2 regions of the Nonomuraea sp. NPDC050404 genome follow, and region 1 is predicted to be linked to the other one. Evidence: riboswitches for the same ligand, from Rfam matches in the RefSeq annotation. Region 1 holds a riboswitch; the other holds the start of a gene.
The links. Region 1 has a riboswitch for glycine ahead of gcvT (glycine cleavage system aminomethyltransferase GcvT). Riboswitches for the same ligand answer to the same signal wherever they lie in the genome.

Region 2: linked by a shared signal. The riboswitch ahead of gcvP (aminomethyl-transferring glycine dehydrogenase) and the one ahead of gcvT (glycine cleavage system aminomethyltransferase GcvT) in region 1 are both predicted to bind glycine.

The regions. Positions count from the first base shown of each region.
Region 1 covers NZ_JBFAKB010000012.1:188,469-195,426, forward strand. The annotation lists gene AB0I81_RS31890 (glutamine synthetase family protein) at 1-355, shown strand, start outside; gene AB0I81_RS31895 (aldehyde dehydrogenase family protein) at 359-1,702, shown strand; gene AB0I81_RS31900 (3-oxoacyl-ACP reductase) at 1,710-2,474, shown strand; gene AB0I81_RS31905 (gamma-glutamyl-gamma-aminobutyrate hydrolase family protein) at 2,485-3,180, shown strand; gene AB0I81_RS31910 (hypothetical protein) at 3,185-3,991, opposite strand; glycine riboswitch at 4,111-4,208, shown strand; gene gcvT (glycine cleavage system aminomethyltransferase GcvT) at 4,342-5,427, shown strand; gene gcvH (glycine cleavage system protein GcvH) at 5,430-5,816, shown strand; gene AB0I81_RS31925 (L-serine ammonia-lyase) at 5,871-6,958, shown strand, end outside.
Region 2 covers NZ_JBFAKB010000001.1:610,194-617,151, forward strand. The annotation lists gene gcvP (aminomethyl-transferring glycine dehydrogenase) at 1-2,593, opposite strand, end outside; glycine riboswitch at 2,771-2,872, opposite strand; gene AB0I81_RS02710 (MerR family transcriptional regulator) at 3,017-3,637, opposite strand; gene AB0I81_RS02715 (bifunctional nuclease family protein) at 3,785-4,255, opposite strand; gene AB0I81_RS02720 (MerR family transcriptional regulator) at 4,390-5,043, opposite strand; gene AB0I81_RS02725 (FHA domain-containing protein) at 5,096-5,608, opposite strand; gene AB0I81_RS02730 (mannose-1-phosphate guanyltransferase) at 5,956-6,958, opposite strand, start outside.

The DNA of each region.
Region 1 (6,958 bases):
CTCGCTGCGGCTGGTCGGCCACGGAAGCTCGTTGCGCGTGGAGAACCGGGTGCCCGGCGGCGACGTGAACCCGTACCTGGCGGTGTCGGCGCTGATCGCGGCCGGGCTGCACGGCATCGACGCCGAACTGCCGCTGGAGGACCCGTACGGCGGCAACGCCTACACCTCGGGGGCCGAGACGGTGCCGCACACGCTGCGGGACGCGCTCGCCCTGTTCGAGGGCTCGAAGCAGGCCCGCGAGGCGTTCGGCGACGACGTGGTGGCGCATTACGCGAACAACGCGCGGGTGGAGCTGGCCGCGTTCGACGCGGCGGTGACGGACTGGGAGATGTTCCGTGGATTCGAGCGGATGTAGGTCATGAAGATCGTCAATCCGGCCACAGAAGAGGTCATCGCCGAGGTCGAGCTCGCCGGCCCGGCCGAGGTCGACCGGGCCGTGGAGCGTGCCAGGAAGGCGCAGGCGGCCTGGCGCGAGGTGGCGCCGGGCGACCGGGCGCGGCTGCTGCGCCGGTTCGCCGACCTGGTGGACTCCCACGGCGAGGAACTGGCGCGGCTGGAGCTGGCCAACGCCGGGCACACGATCGGCAACGCCAGGTGGGAGGCCGGCAACGTACGCGACGTGCTGCACTTCTACGCCGGAGCCCCCGAACGTAACCACGGCAGGCAGATCCCGGTGCCCGGCGGCGTGGACGTGACGTTCCAGGAGCCCCTGGGCGTCGTCGGGATCATCGTGCCGTGGAACTTCCCGATGGTGATCATGATGTGGGGGGTCGCACCGGCTCTGGCGGCGGGTAACACCGTGATCGTCAAGCCGGCCGAATGGACTCCGCTGACCGCGCTGAGGCTGGCCGAGCTGGCCCTGGCGGCGGGCCTCCCCGAGGGGGTGCTCCAGGTTCTGCCTGGGGCAGGGGAGGTCGCGGGGGCCCATCTGGTCAGGCATCCGGACGTGGCCAAGATCGTGTTCACCGGCTCGACCGAGGTGGGCAAGGAGATCGCCGCCGAAGCGGGGCGGCAGGTCAAGCGGGTGACGCTGGAGCTGGGCGGCAAGTCCGCAAATATCGTCTTCGCCGACGCCGATCTCGAAAAAGCGGCGAAAACCGCGCCCTATGCGGTCTTCGACAACGCCGGGCAGGACTGCTGCGCCAGGTCGCGGATCCTCGTCCAGGCCGGCGTGTACGACGAGTTCATGCACCGCCTCACCAAGGCCGTACGCGGCGTCGTGGTCGGCGACCCCCTCGACGAGGCCACCGAGATGGGCCCGCTGATCAGCGCCGAGCATCTGGACCGAGTGCGCGGCTTCGTCGAGGGCACACCCCACCTGCAAGGCGACTGCCCCCGGGGCAAGGGCTACTGGTTCCCGCCGACCGTGCTGACCCCCGAGCTCACCGACCGGGCGTTCACCGAGGAGATCTTCGGTCCCGTCGTGTCGGTGGTCAGGTTCGAGGACGAGGCGCAGGCCGTACGGATCGCGAACGACACCCCGTACGGGCTGAGCGGCTCGATCTGGACCCGTGACGTCGGGCGGGCGCTGCGCGTGGCCAGGGCCGTGGAGGCGGGCGCCCTGTCGGTCAACTCCCACTCCTCCGTGCGCTACTGGACCCCGTTCGGCGGCTTCAAACAGTCCGGCCTCGGCAGGGAACTCGGCCCTGACGCGCTCGCGGCTTTCACCGAGACCAAGAACGTCTTCATTTCGACGGAGTGAGTGGGATATGCAGCGGTTGCAGGATCGGGTGGCGGTCATCACCGGCGCGGCCGGGGGGATCGGGCTGGCCACGGCCCGGCGCTTCGCCGAGGAGGGCGCGAAGGTGGTCTGCGCGGACATCGACGAGGAGGCGGGCGTCAAGGCCGCCAACGAGGTCGGCGGCCTGTTCGTCAGGGCCGACGTGACCAGCGAGGATGACGTCGTCAGGATGTTCCAGACGGCCTGCGACACCTACGGCGGCGTGGACATCGCCTTCAACAACGCCGGCATCTCGCCGCCCGACGACGACTCGATCCTGGAAACCGGCATCGACGCCTGGCGGCGCGTCCAGGAGGTGAACCTGACCAGCGTCTACCTGTGCTGCAAGCACGCCATCCCGCACATGCGGCGCCGGGGCAAGGGCTCGATCATCAACGTCGCCTCCTTCGTGGCCGTCATGGGCTCGGCCACCTCGCAGATCTCCTACACCGCCTCCAAGGGCGGGGTGCTGGCGATGTCGCGGGAGCTGGGCGTGCAGTTCGCCAGGGAGGGCATCAGGGTCAACGCCCTGTGCCCGGGTCCCGTGGACACGCCGCTGCTGCGGGAGTTGTTCGCCAAGGACCCCGAGCGGGCGCAACGACGGCTGGTGCACGTGCCCCTGGGCCGCTTCGCCGAGGCGTCGGAGATCGCGGCGGCGGTGGCGTTCCTGGCCAGCGACGACGCCTCGTTCATCACGGCCAGCGAGTTCCTCGTGGACGGCGGCATCTCCGGCGCCTACGTCACGCCGCTGTAGGGGGCAGGTCATGCGTCGTCCCGTCATCGGCATCACCTGCTACGTCGAGTCCGCCTCGTTCACGGTGTGGCAGGACACGGCCGCGTCGCTGCTGCCGCACGCGTACGTGGAGCACGTCGTGCGCGCCGGCGGCCAGCCCGTCCTGCTGCCGCCGGCCGGCGCGCCCGCCGAGCTGGTCGGGCGGCTGGACGGCCTGATCCTGGCCGGTGGCGGTGACATAGATCCGGCCAGGTACGGCGCGGAGCCGCACGAACGCAGCGGCTATGTCCGGAAATTTCGCGATGAGGCCGAGTTCGCCCTCCTGGCGGCGGCACTCGACGCCGACCTCCCCTACCTGGGCATCTGCCGTGGCCTCCAGGTGCTCAACGTGACCCTCGGCGGCACCCTCCACCAGCACCTGCCCGACGTGGTCGGCACCACCGACCACTGCCCGGGCCCCGGCCTCTTCGGACGGCTCCCGGTCAGCCCGGCCCCCGGCACCCGCCTGTCCAAGGCGCTTGGCGAGGATCCGGTGACGGTCGCCCACTACCACCACCAGTCCGTGGACCGCCTCGCCCCCGGCCTGACCGTCACGGCTGCCACCGGGGACGGCACGATCGAGGCCGTGGAGGCGGACGCCTCGGGTACGTTCACCATGGCCGTGCAGTGGCATCCGGAGGTGAATGAGGACTCCGCGTTGTTCGAGGCGCTCGTACGGGCCTGCTGAACGCTCACCCGACCGGCTGGAGCCTCCCTTCGACCGTGATGGCGTCCGCGCCGTATTCGCCCTCCAGCCTGCCGCGCACGCCGTCGTCGGCCACCCAGACGCCGATCACGACCTTGCCCGTGATGGGATTGGCCGAGGTCGAGACGATGCCGGCGTCCTTCACCCCCTCCAGGCGCCGCTGGATGGCGAGCATTTCGGCCTCGGTGCGCTGCCCGGCGGTGATGCACAGCGCGCCACCCCACACCTCACGAATCCACCCCTCTCGCTCCGCCAGGTCACCGGTGAAACGCAGATTGATCACATATGACTCGGCGTCGACCTCCATCTGCTCCTCGGGGTGCGGCGGCATCGGGGCCAGCCGGTCGAGCCAGGCCCCGGCGAAGTCGTCGGCGGTCCTCGCCCGCTCAAGCGCCCTGTTCATGGTCTTCTCCGTGGTCCGCGCCGGGTCGAGGACCCGCCAGCCGCCTTCGGGAGCGGGGCACGGGGTGTCGAGCCCGAGCCCGTCCTCCTTCGGCGGCTTCCGCTCGTCCGGCTCGCCCGGCGGCTCAGTCAGCGTCAGCCGGGCACCGTCCCAGGTGCCCGTCACCCGGTAGGTGCCCCACTTCACTCCGCGCTCCGACTCGTGCTCGACCTTGCTCCAGTCCCAGCCCAGGACGTCGGGGCCGTGGCATTGGGGCGGGTCCGAGGTCATGAGCACAGGGCACAACTGCGGCCCGTGCCCGTCACCTTCGAGCACGGGAATGCTCGCCGTGTAGCGGATCGGCTCGGGCGGGCGGGCCACTTCCGTACCGCAGGACGCAACGGCGGACAACGCCACCACTATCGCCAACCGACGCATATCTCAAAGACGTCAGCGCGCCCGCAATGGTTCACCCCGCCCGCGACGCGACAACACACCCGTAACAGCACTAGGCTGGCGGACATCACCGACGAATCCGTGCGGGAGAGTGTCCTGGCAGCCGGTCAGGGCCCCTGAAGGAGCAAGCCCTCCCCGCGAACCTCTCAAGGCAAAGGACCGCGCGGCCGAGGTGTCCTCTGGAAAGCAGGCCTGCGGGGCCTCGCCGAAGGTGAAAGTCCGGCCAAAAAGTCGGGTGAAGCTCTCAGGCATCCATGACAGAGGGGGAGGATGCTGGCATCCACTCCTGTCCTGAGGTGCGACATATGTCCCGACCGACACCGCTACGAGACGTCCACGAGGACCTCGGCGCCACGCTCACCGACTTCGCCGGTTGGCTCATGCCGCTGCGCTACGGCAGCGAGTCGGCGGAGCACAGGGCCGTCCGCGAGGCGGCCGGGCTCTTCGACCTCTCGCACATGGGTGAGATCTTCCTGACTGGGCCGCAGGCGGGCCAGGCGCTGGACCACGCCCTGGTCGGCCACCTGTCCGCGCTGGCACCCGGGCGCGCCAGGTACACCATGATCGTGAACGAGCGCGGCGGGGTGCTCGACGACCTCATCGTCTACCGGCTCGGGGACGAGGAGTTCATGGTCGTGGCCAACGCCTCGAACTACCGGAAGGTCGCCGCCGAGCTGCTCGATCGCGCGAAGTCGTACGACGTGGTCGTCGAGGACCGCTCCGACCAGTACGCGCTGATCGCCGTCCAGGGACCCCGCTCGCAGGAGATCCTCGCCACGCTCACCGACGCCGACCTCGGCGGGCTCAAGTACTACGCGGGCCTGCCCGGCGTGGTGGACGGGCGGCGGGCGCTCATCGCCCGTACCGGCTACACCGGTGAGGACGGGTTCGAGCTGTTCGTCGCGAACCAGGACGCGGTGCCGCTCTGGCACGCGCTCATGGCGGCCGGTGAGCCGCACGGGCTCAGGCCGGCGGGCCTGTCCAGCCGCGACACGCTCAGGCTGGAGGCCGGCATGCCGCTGTACGGCAACGAGCTGAGCGCGGAGCTCACCCCGTTCGACGCGGGGCTGGGCAGGGTGGTGAAATTCGACAAGCCGGGTGACTTCGTCGGCAGGTCGGCGCTCGAGGCGGTCAAGGACGACCCGCCGCGACGCCGGCTCGTCGGCCTGGTCGCGCGGACCCGCCGGGTGCCGCGCCACGGTTACCCGGTCACCAAGGACGGCGTCGTCGTCGGCGAGGTCACCAGCGGTGCGCCCTCCCAGAGCCTGGGAAAGCCCATCGCGATGGCGTACGTGGACGCGGGCGTCGATTCAGGCCTGGCTGTGGACATCCGGGGCAGCCATGAACCTATGGACCTGGTTGAGCTGCCCTTTTACAGGAGGAACAAGTGAGCATGAGCATCCCTGAAGAGCTGAGCTACACCAAGGAGCACGAGTGGGTGGCCGGCCTCGACGACGGCATTACCGTGACCGTCGGCGTGACGGCCTTCGCCGCCGCGTCCCTCGGTGACGTGGTCTTCGTGCAGCTCCCCGAGGTCGGGGCGAGCGTCGAGCGGGGGGACTCCGTCGGTGAGGTGGAGTCGACCAAGTCCGTGAACGAGATCTACGCGCCCGTCGGCGGCGAGATCGTCGAGGTGAACCAGGCCGTCGCGGACGACCCGAGCATCGTCAACGGCGACCCCTATGGCGACGGCTGGATGTTCAAGATCCGTATGGCAGGCGACGCCGAGGACCTGCTCTCGCCGGAGGAGTACACGGCGCTCACCTCGAGCGAATCCTGACGTACCCGCCGGGGCCCCACCCGGGCCCCGGCCTCTCATGAAGGGCGCACATCAATGGCGATCAGCGTCTTCGACCTCTTCAAGATCGGCATCGGCCCGTCGAGCTCCCACACGGGCGGCCCGATGGCCGCCGCGCACAAGTTCGTGCGCGGCCTGCACGAGGACGGCCTGCTGGAGCGGGTGGCGCGCGTGGAGGCCATCCTGTACGGCTCGCTCGGCCTGACCGGCAAGGGCCACGGCAGCGACAAGGCGGTCCTGCTCGGCCTGTCAGGCGAGAAGCCCGAGCTGGTGGACGTGGACACCGTGGACGCCCGCATCGCCGCGATGCGCGAGTCGGGCACCGTCAAGCTGTACGGCGCCCGGGAGATCCCCTTCGTCGTGGGCGAGCACCTCGTCTTCGAACGCAAGATCTCCCTCCCCGAGCATCCGAACGGCATGCGCTTCACCGCGTACACGGACTCGGGGGAGCAACTGCGGGAAAAGGTCTACTTCTCGGTCGGCGGCGGCTTCGTCGTGGACGAGAAGGCCACCGGCGCCGACCGCATCAAGCCCGACGACACCGTGCTGCCCTACCCCTTCACCACCGGCGAGGAGCTGCTCAAGCACTGCTCCAACACGGGCCTGTCGATCTCCGCCCTGATGCTGGAGAACGAGCGCGCCTTCGGCCGCGACGAGGAGCAGATCCGCCAGGGCCTCCTGCACCTGTGGCACGTCATGTCCGAGTGCGTGCGCCGTGGCATCTCCAAGGAGGGCGTCCTGCCCGGCGGCCTGAAGGTCAAGCGCCGCGCCAACCAGATGCACCGCCGCCTGCGCTCGGAACACTCCGAGAAGGACCCGCTGCAGGCCATGGACTGGGTGATGTTGTTCGCGCTGGCGGTCAACGAGGAGAACGCCGCCGGCGGCCGGATCGTCACCGCCCCCACCAACGGCGCCGCCGGCATCATCCCCGCCGTCCTGACCTACTACGACCGTTTCGTCCCGCACGCCGACGACGAGGGCGTGGTCCGCTTCCTCCTCACGGCCGGCGCGATCGGCGTGCTGTTCAAGGAGAACGCCTCGATCTCGGGCGCGGAGGTGGGCTGTCAGGGCGAGGTCGGCTCGGCCTGCTCGATGGCCTCCGCCGCACTCACCGAGGTCCTCGG
Region 2 (6,958 bases), on a different contig from region 1:
CGATCTCGCCGCGGATGGCGACCATCGCGTCCACGAACCGGTCGAGCTCGCCGAGGTCCTCGCTCTCGGTCGGCTCGATCATCAGCGTCCCCGCCACGGGGAAGGACATGGTCGGCGCGTGGAAGCCGTAGTCGATGAGGCGCTTGGCCACGTCGTCCACGCTGACACCGGTCTCCTTGGTGATCTGCCGCAGGTCGATGATGCACTCGTGCGCGACCAGGCCGCCGCGGCCGGTGTACAGCACGGGGTAGTGCGGGGCCAGCCGCCTGGCCAGGTAGTTCGCCGACAGGATGGCCTGCTCGGTGGCGGCGGTGAGGCCCTCGGCGCCCATCATCCTGACGTAGGCCCACGAGATCGGCAGGATGCCCGCCGAGCCGTAGGGGGCCGCGGAGACGGGCCCGACCGGGGTGCCGTTGTGCAGCGGGTGGCCGGGCAGGTAGGCGGCCAGGTGGGCGCGGACCGCGACCGGGCCGACGCCGGGGCCGCCGCCGCCGTGCGGGATGCAGAAGGTCTTGTGCAGGTTGAGGTGGGACACGTCGGCCCCGAACTCGCCGGGCTTGGCCAGCCCGACCAGCGCGTTGAGGTTGGCGCCGTCCACGTACACCTGGCCGCCGGCGTCGTGCACCTTGGCGCAGACCTCGGTGATGCTCTCCTCGTACACGCCGTGCGTGGACGGGTACGTCACCATGATCGCCGACAGCGCGTCCCGGTGCTTGTCGATCTTGGCGTCGAGGTCGGCCAGGTCGACGTTGCCCTCGCCGTCGCAGGCCACGACCACGACGCGCATGCCGGCCATGACGGCGCTGGCGGCGTTCGTGCCGTGGGCGGAGGACGGGATGAGGCAGACGTCGCGCTCACCCTGGCCCTTGGCCCGGTGGTAGGCGCGGATGGCCAGCAGCCCGGCGAACTCGCCCTGCGAGCCGGCGTTCGGCTGGATGGAGACGGCGTCGTAGCCGGTCACCTCGGCCAGCCAGTCCTCCAGCGTGCCGATCAGCTCGCAGTAGCCCTCGGCCTGCTCATCGGGCGCGTAGGGGTGGATGGCGGCGAACTCGGGCCAGGTGATGGGCTCCATCTCGGTGGTCGCGTTCAGCTTCATCGTGCAGGAGCCGAGCGGGATCATCGAACGGTCGAGCGCGATGTCCTTGTCCTGCAGCCTGCGCAGGTAACGCAGCATCGCGGTCTCGGAGCGGTGGTTGTGGAAGACCGGGTGGGTCAGGTACTCGCCCTCGCGCGCCAGCGAGGCCGGCAGCGCGTCGGGGGCGCTCTCCGGGTCCACCGCGGTCCCGGCGGCGCCGAAGGCGGCCAGCACCCCGGCCACCTCGGCGGTCCCGGTCTTCTCGTCGCAGGCGATCAGGACGTGGTCCTCGTCCCGCCGCCAGAGGTTGACGCCCCGTTCGGCGGCGGCGGCCACGACGGCGGCGGCGCGGCCGGGCACGCGGGCCAGCACGGTGTCGAAGAACTCGCCGTGCACGACCTGCACGCCCGCCTCCCGCAGCCCGCCGGCCAGGGCGGTGGCGTGGCGGTGCACGCGGCGGGCGATGCCGGCCAGGCCCTCGGGGCCGTGGTAGACGGCGTACATGCCCGCGATGACGGCGAGCAGGACCTGGGCGGTGCAGATGTTGCTGGTGGCCTTCTCGCGGCGGATGTGCTGCTCGCGGGTCTGCAGGGCCAGGCGGTAGGCGGGGTCGCCGTCGGCGTCCACGGACACGCCGACCAGGCGGCCGGGGAGCTGGCGCTGCAGCCCCTCGCGTACGGACATGTACGCGGCGTGCGGCCCGCCGAACCCGAACGGCACCCCGAACCGCTGCGAGGACCCGACCGCGATGTCGGCGCCCAGCTCGCCGGGGGCGGTGACGAGCGTCAGGGCCAGCAGGTCGGCGGCGGCCACGACCAGCGCGCCGGCCTCGTGCGCCGCGGCGGCCACGGCGCGGAAGTCACGCAGCCGCCCGGACGCGCCCGGATACTGCACGAGCAGGCCGAAACACTCGGGCAGCTCGCCGTCCAGTGAGTGCTCGGCCAGCGTGATGCCCAGCGGCTCGGCCCTGGTGGCGAGTACGGCCTTGGTCTGCGGCAGCGCGTCGGCGTCCACCACGAAGACATCGCTCTTGGACTTGCCCGCCCGGCGGGCCAGCGTCATGGCCTCGGCCGCGGCGGTGGCCTCGTCCAGCAGGGACGCGCCGGAGACGGGCAGGCCGGTCAGGTCGGAGACGACGGTCTGGAAGTTCAGCAGCGCCTCCAGGCGGCCCTGCGAGATCTCCGGCTGGTACGGGGTGTAGGCGGTGTACCAGCCCGGGTTCTCCAGCAGGTTGCGCCGGATGACGGCGGGCGTGACCGTGTCGTAGTAGCCCAGGCCGATCATGGAGGTGAGCACCCGGTTGCGCCCGGCCAGGGCGCGCAGTTCGGCGATGGCCTCGGCCTCGCCGATCGCGGGCGGCAGCTTGAGCCGGTCCTTGGCCCTGATGGCCTCGGGCACGGCCACCGCCACCAGGTCCGCGACGGATTCGAAGCCCACGGCCTCGAGCATGCGCTGCTGCTCGGCCTCCGAGGGGCCGATGTGCCGGGACGAGAACGGCGGAGCTGACAGATCGGTCATGGGGTGTGCCTCCCGAGGCTTATGGAGACCGGCGCCAGGGCGCGGACGAGTGCCGGATCTCCCCCTCTGTCAGCGCGGCGCCGTGACGGCCGTCCGCGACCTGAGAGCTTCACCCCCGGTGGGGCTTGCACCGTCGGTGAGGCGCGCCTGGCGGGTGCGCCTGCTTTCCAGAGTTGCCTCGCCCGAGCGGTACAGGGTGCCTGAGAGATTCCGGGGAGGTTTGCTCCTTCGGCGCCCCGGGGGCTCGGTGGCCCTCGAGGACTCTCCCGCACGGGGTCGTCAGCCTTGCTGTCCTAGATTACTACCTTAAGCCGCGAATGCCGTTCTGGAGGGGCCCCACGCCCCACCTCCTGCCCCATCGTCCTCATGGCTGCGCCTGCCCGTACGCGTGGCGCCGGGCAGGATCACGGGATCGGGCGGAGGTCAGCCGGAACGGCGGGCCCGGCGCCTGCGGGCGAGTTCGTCAGCGGGGTGGTCGGCCGGGACGCTGTCCTCGACCGCCGCGCGTTCCCCCGGCAGCTCCGCGAGGGAGCCCTCGACCTCTCGCCAGACCCGGCCCAGCGCGATGCCGAACACGCCCTGGCCGCCCTGGAGCAGATCGATCACCTCGTCGGCCGAGGTGCACTCGTAGACGCTGACGCCGTCGCTCATGAGCGTGATCTGCGCGAGGTCGGCGACCCCGCGGTCACGCAGGTGCTGCACGGCCGTGCGGATCTGCTGCAGCGACACTCCGGTGTCGAGCAGCCGCTTAACGACCTTGAGCACCAGGATGTCGCGGAAGCTGTAGAGCCGCTGGGAGCCCGAGCCGTGCGCGGCCCTGATCGTCGGCTCCACCAGGCCCGTGCGCGCCCAGTAGTCGAGCTGCCTGTAGGTGATGCCGGCCGCGGCGCAGGCCGTCGGCCCGCGGTATCCGATGTCGTCCGGGACCGCCGCCGGCTGCTCGTCGAAGAGCAGACCCTGCTCTCCGGCACGCTGCCGCGCGCTCTCGCGCCGCACCGGATCTTCCTGGCCGGCCGTCTTTCCCTCGCCGCTGCTGACCGCCACGCGGACCTCCGGCTTTCTCTCATCCCGTGGCCTGATCTGGGGGTACGCAAAGGGCGACCACGGGTTTCACTTGCACCGTAGGACCGTGACCATGCTCAGTCAACGATCCGGCTCGGCGCGTCGTGAAGCGTAAATGCACTGAAATACCTACCCCGCCCTGCCGAAGTCTTCGGGAGTGATCGTGTCAAGGAACTCCCTGAACTTCTCCACCTCGTCTTCCTGGTCGTCCGGGATGATGACTCCGGCCTCCTGGACGACCTCCTCGCTGGCGAAGATGCGCGCCCCCGTGCGCAGGGCGAGCGCGATCGAGTCGGACGGCCGCGCGCTCACCTCCACGCCGTTGGAGAACACCAGATCGGCGAAGAAGATGCCGTCGCGCAGGGCGACGATGTTGACCGCGCGCAGGCCGACGCCCAGGGCGCTCAGCACGTCGCGGAAGAGGTCATGGGTGAGCGGCCGCGGCGGCGGCTCCTCCGCCTGGGCCAGGGCGATGGCCGTGGCTTCCGTCATGCCGATCCATATAGGAAGGAACCGCTCCCCGTGTGCCTCCTTGAGCAAGACGATCGGCTGATTTGTGGGCATTTCAACTCGAACGCCCACGACCTCCATCTGCAACACGGGCTGCTCCGTATTCCTGACCGGTCACCCGGCACAGCTCTCTTCGATCATCGCTTCTGCTGACTTGGCTTCGCAATTCAACGTAACACCCGGCGGGCCTGGAATGTGCCTCCGCCTCCCAGCTCGCCACGGTCTCAGCGCCCAAGGACCGATCGCACACCGATTCGCACGAGGGATGCGTGCAGGTCGAGCAGGAGCGTGGACAGCTCCCTGGCGACCTCGTCCGCCTCGCCGATGGCCCCGGGACGGCGCCGTTTCAGTATGGGGGCGACGGTCTGCTCGACCAGGCCCGCCTCGCGCTCGGCCGCCGCCTTGACCGCCCGCAGGTGGCGGGCGTGCAGGCCGAAGCGGGCCAGGGCGCCCACGGTGCGGGCCACCTTGAGCGCCTCCTCGTCGTAGCGCCTGGCCACGGGGGTCAGCAGGCCGTAGTCCTCCAGCTCGGCGAGCGTCTCCTCGTCGATGGCCGCCGCCTCCAGCAGCTCGGCCCTGCTGAGCCTGATCTCCTGCGCCTGCTGCACCGCGCGGGGACGGCCGAAGCTCTCGGCCATCCTGTCCTTGATCACCCGCAGCGGCAGATAGTGGTCGCGCTGCTCGGTGAGGATGAAGCGCAGCTGCTCCACGTGCAGATGGGTGAACTTACGGTAGCCGGAAGGGCTGCGCTCGGGCTCAATCAGGCCCTCGCCCTCCAGGAACCTGATCTTGGAGATCGTGACATCGGGGAACTCGCCCTGAAGCAGGGCGAGCACCTCCCCGATGCTCATGTGCGAGCGCGCCGCCTGAGAACTCATGCGGGCCCCCGCATGGATCTTCCCGCCTCCATCGATCGCCCGCCGCGCTCGCTCATACGCCGGAGTTGCCCCGCATCAGGAAAACAAGGCGGAACTTGCCGATCTGCACCTCGTCTCCGGAGTGCAGGGGAACCTCCTCGATGCGCTCCCGGTTGACGTAGGTGCCGTTGAGGCTGCCCACGTCGCGCACCGAGAACTGCCCGCCGCGATGGCGGTAGAACTCGACGTGCCGGCGGGAGACCGTGATGTCGTCGAGGAAGATGTCGCTCTCCGGATGGCGACCGGTGGTGGTCAGCTCCTTGTCGAGCCGGAAGCGGCTCCCCTGGTTGGGGCCCCTGGTGACCGTGAGCAATGCCGTGCCGGGCGGGAGTTGCTCGACGAGCGCCCGCTCGGCGAGGAGCATGTCGCCGGCCTCAGCCTCATACGCCTCGATTCCCGCGACGGAGATCGTCGATGTGGTATCCCCCGGGACCTCGGATCTGGTCAACGGTGACCCACAGCGGGAACAGAAACGGGCATCCTCGGGGTTGGCGTGCCCGCACTGCGTGCAGTAGACGCTCGGCATCGATCGGCTCGGCCTCCTACCGCGAAGACGCGGCGACGGTGCTCAGGGGCGCGCCTCGCTTCGCTTTATCAAGTTTGCGAATGCCGCAACTTACGCTGATCAGCGGCAAAGGTCAAGACGGGGCGCTGCACGTTGGTTTGGACGCAGACAAAGTTACCGCCGCCCCCGCCCCGTGGTCCATGCCGCCGCGCGTTTCTACATTACGATCTTTCCGCACTCCGTGGGCACGTCATTTCCGATCACGGTCTGTGACGTTATCAGCCGGCGGCCCGCCCGACGATCCGGGCCCAGTGTCCGGGCGATCAACCGGCCGCCTGCCCGACGATCCGGGTTCCGCGTCCGGGAGATCAGCCGGCGGCCCGCTCGACGATCCGGGCCCAGCGTTCCAGCAGGGTCTGGGCGGCGTCCACATCCGTGGCCTCGGCCCAGAGGTCGGTGACGGGCTCCGCGGCGGCGGGCAGGACCAGCACCCAGCTGCCGTCCTCGCGGGCCACCCGCACGCCGTCGGTGGTGTCGACGCGGTGGCCGTCCGGCTCGGACTCGGCGGCCTCGATGACCGAGCGCATGACGGCGCCCTTGGCCGCCCACGGTGTGGGCACGGTGCGCTTGAGCAGCTTGACCTCGGGGATCCTGGCGTCGATCTGGCTGAGCGACAGGCGGGTGCGGGCGACCAGGCCGAGCAGGCGCATGAACGCGGCCAGCCCGTCGATCGCGGGGCTGAACTCCGGCACCACGAAGCCGCCGCGCCCGTCGGCCGCGAAGATCATGTCGGGGCCCGCGGCGGCCGAGGTGAGGGCGTCCAGCGCGGTGGAGGTCCACTGCACCTGCACGCCGTGGAAGCGGCAGACCTGCTCGGCGACCCTGGTCGTGGTGACCGGCAGGGCGACCTGGCCGCCCCTGCGCTCGGCGGCGACCAGGTCGAGCACGACGAGCAGGGCGCGTTCCTCCTCGATGAGCTGGCCCATCTCATCCACCAGGGCGATGCGCTCGCCGACCGGGTCGAAACGCACGCCGAAGGCCGCCCGCGAGGAGCTGACCAGCTCCGACAGGCGCTGCAGGTCGCGGCGGCGCCCGGCGAGCGTCTCGGTGGGCGAGACGTCGTCGAGGCGGGCGTTGACCGTGAGCACCTCGACGCCGACCCGGCCGAGCAGGGTGGGCAGCACCAGCGAGGAGGTGCCGCCCGCGCAGTCCACGACGACCTTCATGTCCCTGACGCCGGCCACGCCGACGTGGCGCAGCAACTCGTGCGTGTAGTCCTCCACGGCCCTGGCGGGGTAGGTCAGCTCGGCGATCTCGCCGGGGAAGGCGCGGCGGAACTCCTGCCGGGAGAAGACCCGCTCCAGCTTGCGC